Regions from separate parts of the Pseudarthrobacter sp. MOO13 genome, predicted to be linked through region 2. Evidence: riboswitches for the same ligand, from Rfam matches in the RefSeq annotation. Region 2 holds a riboswitch; each other region holds the start of a gene.
What was found. A riboswitch is a leader RNA that binds a small molecule or an ion and turns the genes downstream of it on or off. The one in region 2 is predicted to bind cyclic di-AMP.
Positions count from the first base shown of each region.

Region 1: it holds a riboswitch for cyclic di-AMP, as region 2 does, so the genes downstream of both, AC4EEO_RS08330 (C40 family peptidase) here and AC4EEO_RS15630 (aggregation-promoting factor C-terminal-like domain-containing protein) in region 2, are expected to answer to the same signal.
Region 3: it holds a riboswitch for cyclic di-AMP, as region 2 does, so the genes downstream of both, AC4EEO_RS14975 (C40 family peptidase) here and AC4EEO_RS15630 (aggregation-promoting factor C-terminal-like domain-containing protein) in region 2, are expected to answer to the same signal.
Region 4: it holds a riboswitch for cyclic di-AMP, as region 2 does, so the genes downstream of both, AC4EEO_RS19305 (glycoside hydrolase family 16 protein) here and AC4EEO_RS15630 (aggregation-promoting factor C-terminal-like domain-containing protein) in region 2, are expected to answer to the same signal.

Region 1 covers NZ_CM177848.1:1,790,826-1,795,444, reverse strand. Annotated here, with positions in the region: gene AC4EEO_RS08350 (DUF1810 domain-containing protein) at 1-293, opposite strand, end outside; gene AC4EEO_RS08345 (DNA alkylation repair protein) at 318-845, opposite strand; gene AC4EEO_RS08340 (TraR/DksA family transcriptional regulator) at 842-1,201, opposite strand; gene AC4EEO_RS08335 (coiled-coil domain-containing protein) at 1,223-2,536, opposite strand; cyclic di-AMP (ydaO/yuaA leader) riboswitch at 2,790-2,962, shown strand; gene AC4EEO_RS08330 (C40 family peptidase) at 2,966-3,796, shown strand; gene AC4EEO_RS08325 (protein adenylyltransferase SelO) at 3,875-4,619, opposite strand, start outside.
Region 2 covers NZ_CM177848.1:3,438,168-3,442,786, forward strand. Annotated here, with positions in the region: partial or broken gene AC4EEO_RS15625 (glycosyltransferase family 39 protein) at 1-1,217, shown strand, start outside; cyclic di-AMP (ydaO/yuaA leader) riboswitch at 1,363-1,523, shown strand; gene AC4EEO_RS15630 (aggregation-promoting factor C-terminal-like domain-containing protein) at 1,529-2,236, shown strand; gene AC4EEO_RS15635 (glyoxalase superfamily protein) at 2,304-2,705, opposite strand; gene upp (uracil phosphoribosyltransferase) at 2,750-3,385, opposite strand; gene AC4EEO_RS15645 (phosphatase PAP2 family protein) at 3,398-4,201, opposite strand; gene AC4EEO_RS15650 (nucleoside deaminase) at 4,257-4,619, shown strand, end outside.
Region 3 covers NZ_CM177848.1:3,278,684-3,283,302, reverse strand. Annotated here, with positions in the region: gene AC4EEO_RS14980 (M23 family metallopeptidase) at 1-384, shown strand, start outside; cyclic di-AMP (ydaO/yuaA leader) riboswitch at 513-694, shown strand; gene AC4EEO_RS14975 (C40 family peptidase) at 765-1,442, shown strand; gene AC4EEO_RS14970 (NlpC/P60 family protein) at 1,605-2,372, shown strand; gene AC4EEO_RS14965 (HNH endonuclease) at 2,641-3,141, shown strand; gene AC4EEO_RS14960 (NTP transferase domain-containing protein) at 3,184-4,188, shown strand; gene AC4EEO_RS14955 (molybdopterin molybdotransferase MoeA) at 4,185-4,619, shown strand, end outside.
Region 4 covers NZ_CM177848.1:4,223,608-4,228,226, reverse strand. Annotated here, with positions in the region: gene AC4EEO_RS19330 (YdcF family protein) at 1-889, opposite strand, end outside; gene rplI (50S ribosomal protein L9) at 1,062-1,514, opposite strand; gene rpsR (30S ribosomal protein S18) at 1,532-1,771, opposite strand; gene AC4EEO_RS19315 (single-stranded DNA-binding protein) at 1,898-2,464, opposite strand; gene rpsF (30S ribosomal protein S6) at 2,536-2,841, opposite strand; cyclic di-AMP (ydaO/yuaA leader) riboswitch at 3,212-3,381, shown strand; gene AC4EEO_RS19305 (glycoside hydrolase family 16 protein) at 3,467-4,492, shown strand.

The DNA of each region.
Region 1 (4,619 bases), 1.6 Mb from region 2:
CCGCCAAGGATGTCCGACGCCGAACGGCCGGAATGCGTGGTGAGAGCCAAGGCACACTCAAGAAGGCGCGGGCCCAGGACGGGGTGGTCCAGGTAGGCCCGTGCCTCTGCCAGGGACGAGATGGCGTAAGTCCGCGACGTGGCGCTCTGCCCCAACCCGGCAACTTGGGGGAAAATGAACCACATCCAGTGCCCGGTCTTGTTGCCGAGCTGCAATTCGCCAAGCGCGCTTCGGTAGGTTCCCCCACTGTCTTGGGCGGCGACGAATCGTTCCAGGTCAAACGCTTCACTCATGGGCTCTCCTCTGTGGCTTGCAGGTCATTGTGTCAACTCTTTCTCCAGGAGGCGTGCTGCCGTTTGGAGTTGGGATTCAGGGTCTGCGCGCCAGCGCGCCAGGACAGCCGCGGCCCGCTGGCGGTCTCGGTGGTCCAAGCCGGCCAGCAAGGGCACCAGGACGTCGGAGACCAAAGGCCCGGCCAGCTCTGCCGCCTGGGCCGACCGGAGAAAGCCCTCCAGCCGGGTGAGGTCCGAATGCCGCAGCACCTGCACCTTTGTTTGCAGCAGGACAACGGCGGCCAGCCGGCGTTCGAAGACCGGCTGCGAGCCTGGTTTCGGCTGGCCCCACAGGGCGGAGGCCAGCATGACCGTGGTGTCATGGCCCATGTCCTTGAACTTCCTAAGGGCGTCCCGGACTGTGCCGCGGACTGCGCCGATCGAAGACCCGTAGGAGGCCAGGGCTCCGCCCAGCCGGTAGCCCACCTCGTCGGCCCGGTACCAGGCACCCTCGTTCTGAAGGGTCCGGTCGATAAATTCAGCAGCAGCCGCGACGTCGGGCACCTCGGTCACCGCCCCCGCCCCGCAGAGGCATGAAGGATACAGAATGGGGTCCAGGGCCGCGCCTCGAGCCTGCCGGCCGCAATGGGCTCGCCGCAGACCGCACAGGTTCCATAGGTGCCGTTGGCCAGCCGCTCCAGGGCTGCCTCCACTTGGTCCAGCCCGGCTGAACTCTGCTTCAACAATGCCGACGCCTGCGACAGTTCGAAGGCGATCGTGGCGCCCTCGGGATCGTGTTCGTCATCGACGTTGGAGTCCTGCCGGGCCGCGTTGGCCGCGTCGATATCAGCCCGCAGCGCCGGCAACAGGGCCAACCTCCGGGCCCGTTCCTCTTCGAGCAGCACCCTGAACCGTTCGAAATCTGGCATGCGGAAAGCCTAGCGCGTCAGTCAGTACCAGTTCAGGGCGACGGAATGGCTCCAGGCGCCGCACGGGGACCCGTAGCGGTCGCGGATGTAGCCGAGCCCCCAGTCAATCTGCGTCCGGTAACTCGTCAGCCAGTCGCTTCCGGCGCTGGCGTACTTTCCCGGCGGCAGGGCCTGGGCTATGCCATAGGCCCCGGATGAGGCATTCGTGGCCGTGGTCAGCCAGCCGGATTCCTTGGTCCACAGCTGGGACAGGCACTGGAACTGGTCGGCGCCCCAGCCGAGGGCACCCAGGCGTCCTGAGGCATAGGCCTTGGCGCCGGCAGGATCATTGACGGCACCGCCCGGGACGGAGGGAACGACGACGGGCGGCGGGCCGGGCACGGCCGGCTGCGGCGGACTGCCGGGAACCGGGCCGGCCGGCGGGGCCGGTACCGCCGCGTTGCCGGCCGGAGCTGCAGCCGCGGGTTTGGGCTGCCTGGCTGCGGCCGCGGCAGCCTGCGCCGCGGCTTCGGCCTGCCGGCGGGCCTGCTGCGCCGCAGCGGCGCGCTTGGCCTCCTGGGCCGCTTCATAGGCAGCCAGCGCCGCCTGGCCCTGGCGATACTCCCCCTCAAGTGCCGCCGTCGTTCCCTTCAGCGAGGCAAGCTGGGCGGTCAGTTCGGTGCTGTGCTGCTGTTCGTCATTTACCTGCCGGGCAAGCGCATCCTGGGCGGAGCGGGCTGCATCCAGTTTGGCTTTTGCTTCCCCGGACAGTCGTTCCCGCTCAGTGCGGGCCACTTTTTCCTGCTCTGCCAGTGATGCGGCAACTTTTCCGGCAGCCGCAGCTTTCTCCACCAGAGCAGCAGTCTTGTCGCCCACCAGCTGGACGAGGTTGAGCCCTTGGACGCTGTTGTTCCGCAGGGCATCAAGGGCCACGAAGAATCCGGTATTGGTCCCGCCCGTCTTGTACGCCTGGACGGCAAGCGCTCCGATTTCCTTGCGATGCCGGGCCAGTTCGTCGTTGGCGCGGGCAGCCCGGGCGGACAATGAATCCAGCCTTACCGATGCCGCTTGCAGCCCGGCGTCGGCTGCGGCGTAGTCGGCCGATGCCCGGACCGCCGTGTTACCGGCGGCTTCAGCCTGGGTCTGGAGGCCGTCCAGGAACCCATTGATGGTGGTGATCTCTGCCGCTTTCGCTGCCTCGGAAGACTGCGCCTGCTGCACGTCAGCCCAGGACGGATACCCACCGGGAGGTGCAGGCTCGTCTGCAGTGGCCGGCAGGACCGTGGCCGCTGCCACTGCGATGGCGAGCAGTCCCCCCACCAGCGGGGACGTGGGCATGGTCACGAACAGGGGCATAGTCCCGAAGCATACCGGCGGCACGCCGGAGCGGAAAGGCGGCCGTGCCTGCTTTGTTACCCGTTTGGTCCGGTGCCGGACCGGCGGGAGCCCGGCGTGGGTGGATCGGACCCATCCAATCGTTGGTTGAATACGAGAGAAGAACCTCGCATGTTATCTAAACGTGACAATGGGAGGGTCGGCGGGTTATGGTCTTCTGGTGTCCCTCCCCAAACGGGACACTCCCATCAGTTTGCCGAGCCCTGCCGCTGATACCGGGATTCAACCGCATTCATGCTGGCAGGGACGGGGGAACCAAGTTTCCACGACCTTTCAGGTCTTGGGGTTAAGTCGGACAGCTCCTCCGCCCACCGCGGAGATATGTTCGGCCGGGTATCTCCAACCCGAACCCGACAGCTCACCCCGCAGGCATGGGAGAGGCGATCAATCGTGTCAAAGAATCTCAGCACTGCCCGCCACCGCGCGACCCCGGCCCGCTCCATTGCGCTCGAGGGACTCGCCGTGACGGCCAAATCACAGGCCCGTTCGTTTGGCCGTCCGGCCCTCGCTGTTGCCGCCGCGTCCGGCATCGCGTTCGGCGTCGGCGCCCCGGCCCATGCGGGCGTGACGGGCGCGGACACCACTGAGCAGGCCAGCGTCCAGGCCGCCGCAGCTCCTGCAACTGCTCCGGCAGCCGCGGCAGCAACCGTCCACACCGTCGTTTCCGGGGACACCCTCGGCGCGATTTCGGCCGCGTACGGAGTCAGCCTCAATGACCTCCTGGCTGCCAACGGCCTGGGATTGTCGTCCATCATCTACCCCGGTGACCAGATCCAGATCCCCGGCGCCGGCTACGTGGCAGCACCTGCGCCGGCAGCGGCCCCCGTCCAGGCGGCAGCCGCCACCGCACCGGCGAACACCGGCATGAACATGTCCTACGCATCAGCAACGCCGGTGGCGTCCACCACCGGGAGCGGGACCGGTGCTGCCATCCTGGCCTCCGCCTACGGCCAGGTCGGCGTGAGCCAGGACTGCACCGCCATGGTTGAAAAAGCCCTGCGCTCCGTCGGCAAGAGCGTCGGCGACCTGGCTCCCACGCAGTTCTTCCAGTACGGCAGCGTGGTCGGGAGCCCGGCACCCGGCGACCTCATCATCACCTCGGGCCACGTGGGCGTTTACGCCGGCAACGGCCAGGTTGTGAGTGGCGGCGTCAACGGCTACACCACGCAGGTGCACTCCATCAGCTGGCTCAGCGGCTACTCAGTGGTCCGCGTCGCCTAGTCTTCGCGCAGTAAAGCCTGCTCCCAACAGGAGGGTGGCAGCCGGGTCTCCGGTTGCCACCCTCCTGTTGTCGTCGGATCAGGTCCCGCAAAAGGTCGTATACGTCCCGAAGTCCGCCGGGGCACCGTCCATGTAGCGTTCCAGCCCGGCCCGCTCGGTGAAAGGATCGGTCACGGCCTGAAGCAGGCGGTGCAGCGGGGCAGTGTCTCCCTCCGTGCCGGCGGCGAGGGCTTCCTCCACCAGATGGTTCCGTGGAATGTACGCCGGGTTGACGCTGTCCATCAGCCCTGCGTCGGGTTGCAGCGCCAACCACCGCTCCGACCAGGCGTCGAAGCCGGCCAAATCCATCACCATCCCGCGCACCGGGCGCAGGTCGCCGCGGGCCGCCCTGCCTAGGTTACGGAAGAACAGGGTGTAATCCACCGGGCCGTCCTTGAGGATGGCCACCACATCGTCAATAAGGCTGGACGCGGCGTCGTCGCTGGCGTTTCCAGCGGCAAGACCCAGTTTGGTTTTCATGCCGCCCGTCCACGCCGTGCTGTACTGTCCACGGAATCCACCGAGCACCTCCACCGCTGCAGCAACAGCTTTGTCCTCGTCTTCGTCAACGAGCGGCAGCATTGCCTCGGCAAGGCGGGCAAGGTTCCATTCGGCAAGGACTGGCTGGTTGGCGTAGGCGTAACGGCCACTGACATCGATGGAACTGAAGACGGCGGCGGGATCGAAGGCATCCAGGAACGCACACGGGCCGTAATCAATGGTTTCCCCTGAGATGGTCATGTTGTCCGTATTCATGACCCCGTGCACGAATCCCGCCAGCATC
Region 2 (4,619 bases):
CCTGGAACTGACCCTCGGCTACAACGGCCTGGGCCGGCTGACAGGCGACGAGACAGGGAGCGTGGGCGGCGCCAACGGCTGGGGCGTTCCGGGGCTGCTGCGGATGTTCAACAGCGAATTTGGCGGCCAGATCGCGTGGCTGCTGCCCTCCGCACTGATCCTTGCTGCCGGCCTGCTGTGGGTGGGACGCCGGGCGCCGCGGACTGACGCCGTCCGGGCGTCGGTGCTCATCTGGGGTTCCTGGGTCCTGGTGACCGGCCTGGTCTTCAGTTTCATGGCGGGCATCATCCACCCCTACTACGCGGTGGCATTGGCACCGGGGATCGCAGCCCTGGCCGGCCTGGGCCCGGTACTTCTCTGGCAGCACCGGCGGCAGGCCGCCGCGGCGGTCTTCCTGGCCGCCGCAGTGGCCGCGGCAGCCCCTGATGGCATTCACCCTGCTGGGAACCACATCCGCCTACGGCCCGTGGCTGCGCTGGGTGGTGCTGGCGGCAGGCCTTGCGGCCGCAGCAGGAACAGGGTTGAACAGGTTCATCCGCCTGCGCTCCGTGCAACGGACGACGACGGCGCTCGCCATTGCGGCATCGCTCGCCGGCCCGCTGGCCTTCTCCATGTCGACGGCGGCGACGGCGCACAGCGGGGCCATTGTCAGCGCCGGACCGGCGCCGTCGTTCGGCGGCCCGGGCGGGTTCGGCGGAAACCGGACCGGCGGGTTTGGCGCGGGCGGCACGTCCCGGCAGTTCAACGGCCAGGCCGGACAAGGCCAGGGTGCCGGCCAGGGCGGACAAGGCCAGGGGGCCGGCCAGGGCGGGGCAGCGCAGGGCGGTCAGGGTGCCACCGGTGGCCGCGCCGGCGGGATGGCCGGCCTTCTGGGTGCGCCCACGCCGTCGGCCGGGCTCGTGGCCGCGTTGAAGGACGGTGCCTCAAACTACACCTGGGCAGCGGCAGTAGTCGGTTCGAACAATGCCGCAGGTTACCAACTGGCCACGGAACTGCCGGTGATGGCCGTGGGCGGCTTCAACGGCACCGACCCCTCCCCCACGCTGGAACAGTTCCAAGCGCTGGTCTCCCAAGGCCGGATCCACTACTTCATTGCCGGCGGGACCATGATGTCCAGCAGCGGCTCTGACGCCTCCACCCGGATTGCACAGTGGGTGGAGTCCACGTTCCCGGCGCAAAACATTGGCGGGACCACGGTCTATATCCTGGCGGGATAACCCGGCGCCGGGGATCCGCCTGCAGCAAATCGACGCGCCATGATTCGTGACTTCCGTTACCCAAATGTGACTAATGCGCAATCTTCCTGTACCGTCGATTGGGTGCGGTCCCCGTTCGGGCCGCATATCCCGGGTTGACGCCAAGCTCTGCCGCTTCCCGGATTCCGCTTGAGCAACGGCAGAGGCGGGGGACCCACCGTCCCGGGCAATGATTGCCCTTGGGGTTAAGCCAGCACGTGTTTTTTCCGTGCGGCCGGATGCCCTCATCCGAACCCGACAGCTAACTCCGCAGGTGTGAGAGGCGATCAATCATGTCTAAATCCATGGCAAAACCATGCCTGCAAACCAAGGCAAAACATCGGGCCAAACCCCAGCCCGCCAAAAAGACCACCGTGGGCCGGCGTGTTGCGGTCCTCGCTGCATCATGCGCGGTGCTGGTTGGCGTTGGCGCGGCAGGCCAGGCGACCAACAGCATGACCCAGGCGTCGTCCACCGGGTCAAGCGCTTCCACGTCGGCGGCGGATGCCCAGATGAGCATCGAGAAGAGCGAAATCCGGTCCAACCCGGCCGCGAATCCTGCTCCTTCCGCCATCAGCGTGGCACCGCAGGCCGCGGAGCCGGCCCCCGCGCCCGCTCCCGCCGCCCCGCCGGCTGAAGCACCCGCACCTGCGCCGGCCCCCGCGCCTGAGCCTGCTCCCGCCGTCGCGGTCAACGATCCCGCGGGCGCCCAGGCCTACGCCGCCAGCCAGCTGTCCTCCTTTGGCTGGGGACCGGACCAGATGCAGTGCCTGCAGACGCTGTGGACCAAGGAATCCGATTGGACCACCACCGCCACCAACGCCAGCAGCGGCGCGTACGGCATCGTCCAGTCGCTGCCGGCGGAGAAGATGGCCAGCGCAGGCGCCGACTACCTAACCAACTACCGCACGCAGATCAACTGGGGCCTGGACTACATCAAGAAGAGCTACGCCTCGCCCTGCGGCGCGTTGAACTTCCACCTGGCACACAACTGGTACTAGGCACCACCAGCACCGGGCGCAACGCAAACCGCGGGCCGCATCATGTCGATGCGGCCCGCGGTTTGCGTTAACCGGCGCCCTGGACGTCGCCCGGCCCGGCGTTCCGCCAGGGGATGTACTGGACAGACCACTTGTTGCCGTCCGGATCGGCGAAGTACAGGAAGTGGCCCCACTGCTGCACATCCACGTCGCTGACGTCCACGCCGTTGCCCTTGAGCTGGCGGTGGGCAGCCTCGATGTCGCTGACCACCAGCTGGAGGTTGGATCCTGTGCCGGGCGGAGCGTCGGTGAGCCCTTCGCCGATGCAGATGGAGCAGGCGGAGCCGGGTGGCGTCAACTGCACGAAGCGGATCGACTCCGACGGGCGTTCGTCGTAGTCGGCGTTGAAGCCAACCTTGTTAACATAGAAATCCTTGGCGCGGTCCACATCGGATACAGGGACAAAGACGAGTTCTAGTTTCCAGTCCATCCGCACAGGCTAGCGGCGGGAACGGTTTTGAAAAAGGGTGGAACCTACCCGGCGATCCCGTACAGGCGGTCGCCGGCGTCGCCGAGGCCGGGAACAATGTAGGACTTCTCGTTGAGCTTCTCGTCGATGGAGGCCAGGACGATGTGCACGTTCGCGTCGCCCAGTTCCTCCTCCAGCTTGGCCAGGCCCTCCGGGGCTGCCAGCAGGCAGATGCAGGTGACGTCGGAGGCGCCGCGCTTGAAGAGGAACTTGATGGCCTCACGCAGGGTTCCGCCGGTGGCCAGCATCGGGTCCAGGACGAAGACCTGGCGGCCGGTGAGGTCCTCGGGGAGGCGCTCGGCATACGTGATGATGTCCAGGGTTTCCTCGTCCCGGGCCATGCCCAGGAAGCCCACCTCGGCGGTGGGCACCAGCTTGGTCATGCCTTCCAGCATGCCCAGGCCGGCGCGCAGGATGGGAACTACCAGCGGCGTGGGCTTGGTGAACGCGGTGCCGACCGTGGTGCTGACGGGCGTTTGGATGGTGACGGGCTCGGTGCGGACCTCCCGCGTGGCCTCATAGGCCAGGAGGGTCACCAGCTCCTCCGTCAGCTGGCGGAAGACCGGCGACGGCGTGTTTTTGTCCCGCAGGACGGTGAGCTTGTGGGCGACCAGGGGGTGGTCAACAACGAGAGTGCGCATCCCCTAAAACTATCATCCGGCGCTGCCTTTGCCGGGTCCGTAGTGTTCGCCGTCGTGCAGCTCCTCGGCCACCACGTCCCGGACGATGGGACGGTCGAACGACGGCGCCGCACCCACGTGTTCCCGCCTGCGGACAATGTGGAACAGCCGGTGGGCCATAATCACCACACCCACCCAGGTGAGCCCCAGCAGCCAGCCCGCCATGACATCCGTGAGCCAGTGGTGGCCCAGGAAAACCCTGCTCAAACCCATGGCGATGATGAACACCGCGCCCGCCGTGATGGCCAGGACCCGGACGCGCATGGCGTGGAACTGGAGGCAGATCAGGTACACCACCAGGCTGATCACCACGGTGGTGTTCAGGGTGTGCCCGCTCGGGAACGACGGTGAATCCTCGTATGGGGGCACCGCGTCCGCGTGGTCCGGGCGGGTGCGGCCCACCAGTTTCTTGCCGAACGTCGTGGCCATGATGGAGACGGCCGCTGCGCCGCCAACCAGGATGAGGGGCCGCCAGTTCCGGCTGAGGAAGGTCAGCCAGGCGGTGAGGATGCTGGCGAGGATGGGCATTCCGATTCCGCCGCCGATATTGGTGAAGCCGGTAACGAACGCATCGAGGCCGGGGCTGCGCAAGCTCTCCGACAGGGCCAGGGCCGGCTTGTCCAGGTTGGCCAGGCCCGCGGAATCCACCACATTGTCGTACACCTCGGCGCCAAGCAAGGCCAGGGATACGATGATCGCACCGCCCACGAGGATGGTGAGGACCAGCGCCGCATAGGGCTTGAACCAAAGACCTAGGCGATCCCGAAGAGTGTCCATGGTGCCTCCCGGCGTCGGTAAGTAACCTGAGTATCCCCGAAACTATCATTGAGCCATGCCGTTGCCCGAAAAGAAACATCATGCCTGGATGGGCCTTGCGTTGGCGGAAGCGCGCCGGGCACTCGCAACGGAGGATGTTCCCATCGGCGCCGTGGTGCTGGGGCCCGACGGCGGGGTCCTGGGTTCCGGCCGGAACCAGCGGGAGGAACTGGGCGACCCCACGGCCCACGCCGAGGTGGTGGCCATCCGGGAAGCGGCGGCCCGGCTGCAGGAACGGGCACGGCTCGGCGGCGGCAGCGGCGACGGCTGGCGGTTGTCTGATTGCACGCTGGTGGTCACGCTGGAACCCTGCGCCATGTGCGCCGGCGCGATCGTCCTGGCCCGGATCCCGCGGGTGGTGTTCGGTGCCTGGGACGAA
Region 3 (4,619 bases), 160 kb from region 2:
CTGGCCGCGCCGCTGGCATCCCTCGTGACCGCGTCGCCCTTCGGCTACCGGGTCAGCCCAATCACCGGCGGCACCGGAGATTTCCACCGCGGACAGGACTTTGTGGCACAGTGCGGGACGTCCGTCCTGGCAGCCGCAACAGGAACCGTGACCTTCGCCGGCTGGCACCAGTTCGGCGGTGGAAACCGGGTGGTGATCGACCATGGCAACGGCCTGGAGACCACGTACAACCACCTCTCGTCCTTCAACGTCAAGGTGGGCCAAACGGTCTCCCGCGGCGAAGTCGTGGCGTTGAGCGGGACCACCGGGGCGTCCACCGGCTGCCACCTGCACTTCGAAGTTCAGGTCAACGGCGAAGTGGTCGATCCGATGGGCTGGCTGTAACCGTTTGATTGCGCACTCCCAGATCGCCGTGACCCGCCGTGACCTGAATGTGACATTGAAGCAAAACTGCTGTACCGTCTAACTCGCGTCAACTTTTCCGAAGTTGACGCTCTTGAGTGGATTGCCTAACTCTGCCACCGCTCAAGGTCCGTTCGCATTTCATCGTCTGGCAGGGGCGGGGGAACCAATTTTGGCCTTCTGCGTTCTGGAAGGCCTTGGGGTTAAGTCATGAGCTTCCCAGGAAGCGAAGTGGCCGGGTGACTCCCATCCGAATCCGACAGCTCACCTCGCAGGCATTGGGAGAGGCTACCTTCGTGTCTTCACGCCATAATTCTGCGCGCCACCGTGCGCAAACGGTTCGCGCCAACCCCTTGGACGCCATGTCCAAGGCCGTAAGCGCCAATGTCGGGACCGTGGGCCGCCAGGCTGCCGTTGTGGCAGCGGCTTCAGGCCTCATCCTGAGCATGGGCCTGCCGGCCAACGCCGCGGACACCACTGCCGGCATCTCGGCCTCCACGGAGTCCGGTTCCGCGCAGACCGCCCTTGCTGTCACCGCGGCCCCCACGGCCACCGTTTCCTTCGAGCGTCCGGCGGTCAAGACCACCGCCGCCCCGAAGGTGGAAACCGTGCGCACCCAGTCCACCGCGTCCGCGGACCGCACCGCCACCACTGCCGGCCAGGAGGCGTCCAAGGCCGGACAGGCAGTGGAAGCCGTTTCGTCCGCAGCCACCTCGGGTATCGCCGCGATCGCCTACACCGGCATCGGCCACCCCTACGTCTGGGGCGGCACCACCCCCAACGGCTGGGACTGCTCTGGCTTCGTTCAGTGGGTCTACGCGCAGGCTGGAATCAGCATTCCCCGCACGAACGCGTGGAGCATCATGACCCCCACCTCCACCCCCCAGCCGGGCGACCTCGTGGTCCAGAACGGCGGCGCACACGTCGGCATCTACGTCGGCAACGGCATGATGATCAGCGCGCTCAACCCGTCGCAGGGAACCATGCTCCACTCTCCCGCAGCCACCGGTACTTCCACGTACTACCACCTGAACAAGTAGTTCTTGGGCTCCACGCTCCAAGGGCTATTTCTTTGCCCAAAGCTTTTTCGCTAGAAACCAACATCCCCGTTCGGGACGCGCCGGCGTACCCCCAAGATGCCGGCGCATCCAACCCCCTCGGACAGGCCACCGCGGTCCAGAGGAAAACGAAAGAGAGAACTGATGACGACTCGTGCTACCGCACGGCACCGCGCCGAGGTCACCAAAACCAACTCGATCGCGATCATTGCCAAGGCTGTCAGCGACAACGCCGGCGGCATGGGCCGCCAGGCTGCAGTAATCGCTGCAGCTTCCGGCCTGGTCCTGACCAGCGGCATCGCAGCCAACGCAGCCGACACCAACGTCAAGCGCGACTCGGCTCCGGCATCCGCCATGGAAGTTGAATCCGCCGTCGACGCTCCGATCTCAGCGGCTTCCACCATTGCCATCAGCTTCGAAAAGCCGGCAGTTACCACCACTCCGGCACCGGCTCCCGAGCCCGAGGTTGCGGTGCAGGAAGCCGCTCCCGCTCCCGTTGCCCAGGCCGTTGCCGCTCCCAAGGTGACTGCCAAGGTTGCAACTGCCGATGCCACGGCTGCCCCCGCCGCCCAGGTTTCCGCCAGCGGAAAGGGTGCTGCCATCCTGTCCGCTGCCTACGCCCAGCTTGGCGTACACCAGGACTGCACCATGCTGGTGACCAACGCACTGGCTGCCGTCGGCATCCACTTCCACGACTGGCCCGCCGGTTACCTGTCATTGGGTGACAGGGTGTCCGCATCCCAGGCCCAGCCCGGCGACCTCATCTACTACGCCGACGGTGGCGGAGGAATGGCCCACATCGCCGTCTACGCCGGAAACGGGATGGCCGTCCACGGCGGCTTCAACGGCAACGACACCGTTGTGTTCAGCGCCAACGTTGGCTCCGGACCGGTCTTCATCCACGTTCGGTAACCACTGCCGCCCGCCGCACGCGGCGCCGCATAAGATGTGCCCGGAAGGACCCCTGCCCTTGAGGCGGGGGTCTTTTCCCGTTTAACTCCCGCCATTCTGCGTGCATCCCGGCTCCCGCCACCGGGGTGGGGATCCGGCCTCCGCGTATACCGATTACCTGATATTGCAATTCTCTGTTTACTCTTGTGATGTCGATCCATAGCCCGGACATGCCGAGGGCAGCCGGCCCTCGTGCCCCTGACGGGTGCGGCCGTGAAGAGGTACGTGCATGCGCACTCTCGTTCTGAATGCTGGATATGAACCGCTGGCGGTTATCACCTTCCGCCGGGCGCTGGTGCTTGTGCTCACAGGCAAGGCGAGCGTGGTGGCCGAGGGGGATGATCCCGTGGTGGGCCCCACTGACGTCCTGGGCCGCCCGTCCGTGATCCTCCTCAACCGCTACATCCGCCCGCGGTACAACCACTCAACGGCCGTCAGCCGCCGTGGTGTGCTTCGACGTGACGGGCACAAGTGTGCATATTGCGGAAAGGCAGCGCACACAATCGACCATGTCCACCCAAAATCGCGGGGCGGAGCCGATTCCTGGGAGAATCTCGTGGCTGCCTGCCTGCGGTGCAACAACGTCAAGGGTGACCATACCCCCGGCGAGATGGGATGGACCCTGCGCTTCGTGCCGGAGCCGCCGCACGGAACCATCTGGCAGATCAAGGAACTGGAGAAGCCAACCCCCGCCTGGGATCCATTCCTGCTTCCCGAGCGCGCCGCCTGACAAGCGGCTTCCAGGCCGGTTGCTGTTCGCTAGGCTGGGTGGGTGCAAACGGACCCGTTGATCTTTGACGCCCTGATCCTGGCGGGCGGCCGGTCATCACGGCTGGGTGGAGTACCCAAGCAATCGTTGGTCCTCCGGGGAAGAACCCTCCTGGCATGGACCCTTGACGCCGCTGCCGGTGCCCGCCGTACGGTTGTTGTGGGCGACGTTTCCGCCGGCGGCCCTCCGTCCCGCGGGGCTGCCGATGAGGCCGGGCCCGCCCAGGCCCTGCCGCCAGGCGTCCTGTCCTGCCGGGAGGAGCCGAGGTTTGCCGGTCCTGCCGCCGGGATCTCAGCCGGCCTAGATGCCCTTGCCACCTTTGGGGGAGGGGCGCCCTTCACTCTGGTTCTCGCCTGCGACATGCCGCTGGCAGCCCGGGCGGTGGCGATGCTCCGGGACGCGGTGGCAGCTGCGGGCGATGGCCGGGGCGCCGTGGCCCGCTCGGCCGACGGCAGGGAACAGCCGCTGGCAGCCATATATAACACTGATGAGTTAAAAAGATCGTGCGGTGAGTTGTCCCGCCGGGACGCCCTGGTCAACGGCTCCGTGAGGTCCCTCCTTGCTAATCTGGACGTGCAGCTTGTCACAGTCCCAGCCGGGTCCACTGCCGACGTGGATACGTGGGGTGATGCTGCCACGCTGGGGATCGCCGCCGGGAGCCAGCGTGAAGACTTTGACCAAAACGTGCGGAGCCAACGTGGGAGGCAAGTCGTGAAAAGCCAGGACGAGACGCTGGAGGAATGGTGCAGGGCCCTGCTCCAGGCATACAAGCTGGAGGACGTCCAGGTGGACGTGAACGCAGTGCTGTCCCTTGCCGGCGTCGCAGCCCACGCCGTGGTCCGGCCGGCTGCTCCACTCACCACGTTCATCGCAGGATTCGCCGCGGGGCTGGCTGCCGCACCGGGCAGGGAAATGGACACGGTGTCCATGGAAGCGGCGATGGCCGTGGCACGGTCCCTGGCTGCCGACTACGAGAATGAAGCTGCCGCCGGGACCCCCGGCGAATGACGGCAGAACCCCGCGACTGGCCGGAGGTCCCACCTGCCGACGAGCCCGAAGCACCACAGGGGACCGCCGGGCACGAAACACCTGGACCGGAAACCACGGAACCGGAGGCTGAAACCAGCGGGCACCACCTGGCGCACACCTGGGAAGAAGCCCGGCAGGCTGCGTTCGATGCGGCCACCCCGATCCCGGGAGGGCCCGTGCCGCTGCGCATGGCCCTCGGCCGCAGGCTCGACCAGGACATCCTGGCACTCCAGGACATGCCGCACTATGCGTCCTCAGCCATGGACGGCTGGGCGGTCAACGGCAGCGGCCCCTGGATTCCGGTGGACCCCGGGAACCGCCTTGCCCCGCACCAAGCAAGCATCATCGTTACGGGAGGCCTGATCCCGGCCGGAGGCAAAGCGGTCCTGAGGACCGAGAATGCGGTCCTG
Region 4 (4,619 bases), 790 kb from region 2:
ACGCGCTGGGGATAAAGTAGCCCGCCGTCCTGGCCCCGGTGACGTGGGCGCGCAGGCCCGCGCGCCGGGTGAACATGGCCGCGCGAAACACGTGGTAGCTGCTGGTGACCACCGTGACGGGCGCGTCCGGCCGCTCCATCAGCGCGCGCGAAAAGTGCAGGTTCTCCATGGTGGTGGCTGCCCGGTCCTCCACGATGATCCTGTTGGCAGGAACACCCTGCTCCTGCAGGTAGCGGGCCATCGCTGTCCCTTCGGCGAGGAGTTCATCGGCTCCCTGCCCGCCGCTCGGAATCAGAGCCCTGATGGACCCGCCATGCTTGCCCCGGTACAGGCGCGCCGCCGCGTCAAGCCGGGCGGCCAGCAGGGGCGGAACCGAGCTGCCGGCCAGGCCGGAACCCAACACCACCACGTATTCGGGATGGCGGCGCGGCGGCAGGTGCGAGTAAATCAGCGAATAGACCAGATAGCTGACGAACACGAAGCCCACGTAGCCGGTCAGCAGGGCAGCCGCCGACGTGAGCGCCCTTAGCGCGGGTACGGCCGTCTGCAGGGCGGCCAGGACAAGGGGAACGGCCACCACGGCCAGCCCTGCCAGCAGGGACAGCAGGTTTGCCAGGCTGCGGCCTTCGCGGCGCAGCATGATGAGGCCGTTGAGGACAAGGAACACGGCCAGGATGGGCACTGAGAGGATGAGCAGGAGGCCCAAGGCCACGGTTATGAGGACAGGGACGGAGTTGTTGGAGTTGTTGCCGGAGACCAGGAGGAGCCCAAGCCAGCCGATGACTGCCCCTGAGACAAGGAAGACTCCGTTCCGCAGGCGCCTCCGGTCGGTCGCAAAGCTGACGGCTGCGGCCAGCAGGAGGATGCAGCTGACGAAGAGGAACGGCAATGCTGGGTGACCTTCCGTGGAAACGGTGGAGTGGTGCAGGCCAGTAACAGCGGCCCGCACCCAAGCCTATGGCGCCCGCAGCCGGCTGCTGGAAACCCCGGCAGTGACCTTGCACGCAAATGGCCCCCGCACCGGAATCCCGGGCGGGGGCCATTGAACTGCGGTGCGGAAACTACTTTCCGGCAACGACCTCAAGGTCGATGACAGCGGAAACATCCTCGTGCAGGCGGACGTTGGCCGTGTACGAACCGACAGACTTGATGTGGTTCGGCAGTTCAACGTTGCGCTTGTCGATGGCACCGAGGCCGGCAGCCTCGACTGCGGCAGCGACATCAGCAGGCTTGACGGTGCCGAAGAGACGACCGGACTCGCCGGCCTTCACCTCGAGCTTGACCTTCTTGGAGGACAGAGCCTGGGCCTGTGCCTGTGCAGCTTCAACAGAAGCGTGCGCACGGGCGGCGCGGGCAGCCTTGATGGACTCAACCTGCTTCTCGCCACCCTTGGTCCAGGTCAGGGCGAAGCCGCGGGGCAGCAGGAAGTTACGTGCGTAACCGTCCTTGACCTCGACAACATCGCCAGCAGCACCGAGACCGGTTACTTCGTGGGTCAGAATGAGCTTTGCCATGTTAGTTAATCCCTTCCTTAGCCGCGGCCAGCGCCGGAGTAAGGCAGCAGAGCAACTTCGCGGGCGTTCTTGATTGCCTGGGCGATCTTGCGCTGTTCCTGCACCGTGACGCCAGTGACGCGACGGGCGCGGATCTTTCCGCGGTCGGAGATGAACTTGCGCAGCAATGCTACGTCCTTGTAGTCGATGACAGTGATGTCAGCGGCCTTCAAGGGGTTGGACTTTGGTTTGGGCTTACGGAGTTCAGCCTTAGCCATCGTGGAGCTCCTATTCTAGGGAGCCCGTGGATATTGATCCACGGGATGGTGGTGGTCCGACGGCGGCAAAACCTTGGGTGCCTTGCGGCTCCCGGGCATTCCCGGCATCGGGCCGTTGTTTGGGTTTTAGAAGGGAGGTTCGGAATCGGGGCCGTTGCCCCAGCCGCCTGCATTGGACACGCCGGGCGTGGCCCAGGGATCGTCCTGTGCAGCCTGCTGGTTGCCGCCGCCCCAGCCTCCACCGGAGTTGCCGCCCTGGTTTCCACCAGGGTTGCCGCCTCCGAAGCCACCGCCGCCGTTGCCGCCGCCCCCACCCTGTCCGCCGGAGCGCTGGGTGCGGTTGACCTTGGCGTTGGCGTAGCGCAGGCTGGGGCCGATTTCGTCGACCTCAAGCTCGATGACGGTGCGCTTTTCGCCTTCTTTTGTTTCGTAGGAACGGCTCTTCAAGCGGCCGGTGACGATCACGCGCATGCCCTTGGTCAGGGATTCGGCGACGTTCTCGGCAGCTTCACGCCAGACCGCGGCGCGGAGGAACAGGGTCTCCCCGTCCTTCCACTCGTTGGACTGTCGATCAAAGGTGCGGGGGGTGGAAGCGATGGTGAAGTTCGCTACTGCGGAACCGGACGGTGTGAACCGCAATTCCGGGTCATTGGTGAGGTTACCGATGACCGTAATGGTGGTCTCGCCTGCCATCTACTGCCTCCTTGTTCGATCCTGGGTGAAGAGTGCGTTCCTGCGGGGTAAAGAATGAATTTTGGTGCTGATTACTCAGCAACAACCTTCTGCTCTTCGGGGCGGGTGATCTTGGTGCGCATGATGGTCTCGTTAAGAGACAGCTGGCGGTCAAGTTCCTTGGCGGTTTCCGGCTTGGCGGTGAAATTCACCACGGCGTAGATACCTTCGGACTTCTTCTTGATCTCGTAAGCCAGACGGCGACGGCCCCAGATGTCAACCTTTTCGATGGTTCCACCATCGTTGGTGATGACGTTCAGGAACTTCTGAAGCGACGGCTCAACGGTACGCTCTTCGACCTCGGGGTCGATGATTACCATCAATTCGTAAGGACGCATATGTGAACCCACCTCCTTTGGGCTAAGCGGTTACGGCATTTCCGTAACAGGAGGTTCATTTGCGATTCTGCACAGTGCCTTGCCACCAATACGGAGGCAGGACGCAGCACAGACTTCAATATCCTAGTGCATCTGGACCTGATAGGCGATTCGCGCTTGACTCAAGGCTAGCCGCGTGATGTGGCAGGAGCAGCCTGACCGGACACCTATGTGGAAAACGCAGGAGTGTGCCGTTCGCCAATAGACGTCTATGCGGGTGCACCGCGGGACGCCACGCCCACCGCGCCGCTTCCGTTACCCAATTGTGATTCCGCAGGGATTTTCGTGTACGGTCTTCGGGTGGGCCGCCCCAGCCGGCCCCAATCCCGGAAGACGCCCAACTCTGCCGCTTCCGCGATCCCTCAGGTTCCAAGGCAGAGGCGGGGGACCCAAGTGTCACGGGTATGGCTCCCGCCTGCCCTCGGGGTGAAGCCGCGATCCGCGGCCGAATGGCAGCATTCGAACCCGACAGCTAACCCCGCCGGCGTTGAGAGGTAAATTCCCCATGCCCGCATCCCGCAAATTGAGCGCCAAACGCGCCCGCCGTCATCAGAATGAGACCCCATCGGCCGGGCTCCGTCAGTTCTTGACATCCAGAGATTCCCGCCGCCTGCCCTTGGCCGCCGGCCTGGCAGCAGCCGTCCTCGGCGCAGCCTCCCTTGGCCTCGGCGTCGCCAACGGCAATGAAGCTGCCGACGTATCCCGGGTGGCCAGCGCCGCCGGGGCCGGCAGCGAGGTACAGGTCCAGCCCACCCCGTCGGCCGCAGTCCAGTCCGCTCCGGCGCCCGCCCCGGCACCGGCAGCCGCACCCGCGCCCGCACCCGCACCAGAGCAGGCTCCGGCCCAGGCGCCGGCTCCCGCGGCACCCGCCCCGGCTCCGGCCGCTGCGGCTCCTGCACCGCAGTCCCCCATCGCCGTGGCACCAGCCTCGGCACCGCTGGCCAACAGCGGGACGCCCATGCCCGCAGGGGTCCCCGGAAACTGGACCATGACCTTCGCTGACGAGTTCAACGGTTCAGGCCTGGACGGCGGTAAGTGGTCCAACTGCTGGTTCTCCCCCAACTGCGGAACCATGAACAAGGTGGCCACCAACCCAGCCAACGTCTCCGTGGCCAACGGCAACCTGGCCCTTAGCCTTGCCTCCTCGTCTTCCGGGTCCTTGGTCTCCACGAACCCGAAGGGTGGAGCGGGCACCGGGTACCAGTTCACCACCGGGTACGTCGAGGCCCGCATCAGGTTCCCCGGCAACGCCAACGGCCTCTATAACTGGCCCGCGTTCTGGACCACCGGGCAGTCCTGGCCCGCCACCGGCGAGAACGACATCGCGGAGGTCCTCCAGGGCAAGATGACCGTGAATTACCACTCCGGCTCCGGGTCACACAACCAGGGTGGCGTTGGCGGCAACTGGGCCAACGAATACCACACCTTCGGCTTGCACCGGATGGCCAACTCGTCGGACGTCTACTTCGACGGCGTGAAGGTCAAGTCCTACCCCACGGACGACGGAAACGCCCCGCAGTACATCGTGCTGAACGTCGGCGCTTCATCGACGAACCCGGTGTACGGCCCGCAGTCCCAACTCCTGGTGGACTACGTCCGCGCCTGGCAGTAGCCGGCCACGCGCCCCCCTTGGAAAGGGCGACGGCGGGACTTCCCGCCGTCGCCCTTTTTGGCTTCCTGCGGTTCCCCACAAAGTTGCCCAGAGCAACCCTGCCACCCGAGTGTGATCCAGTACACTC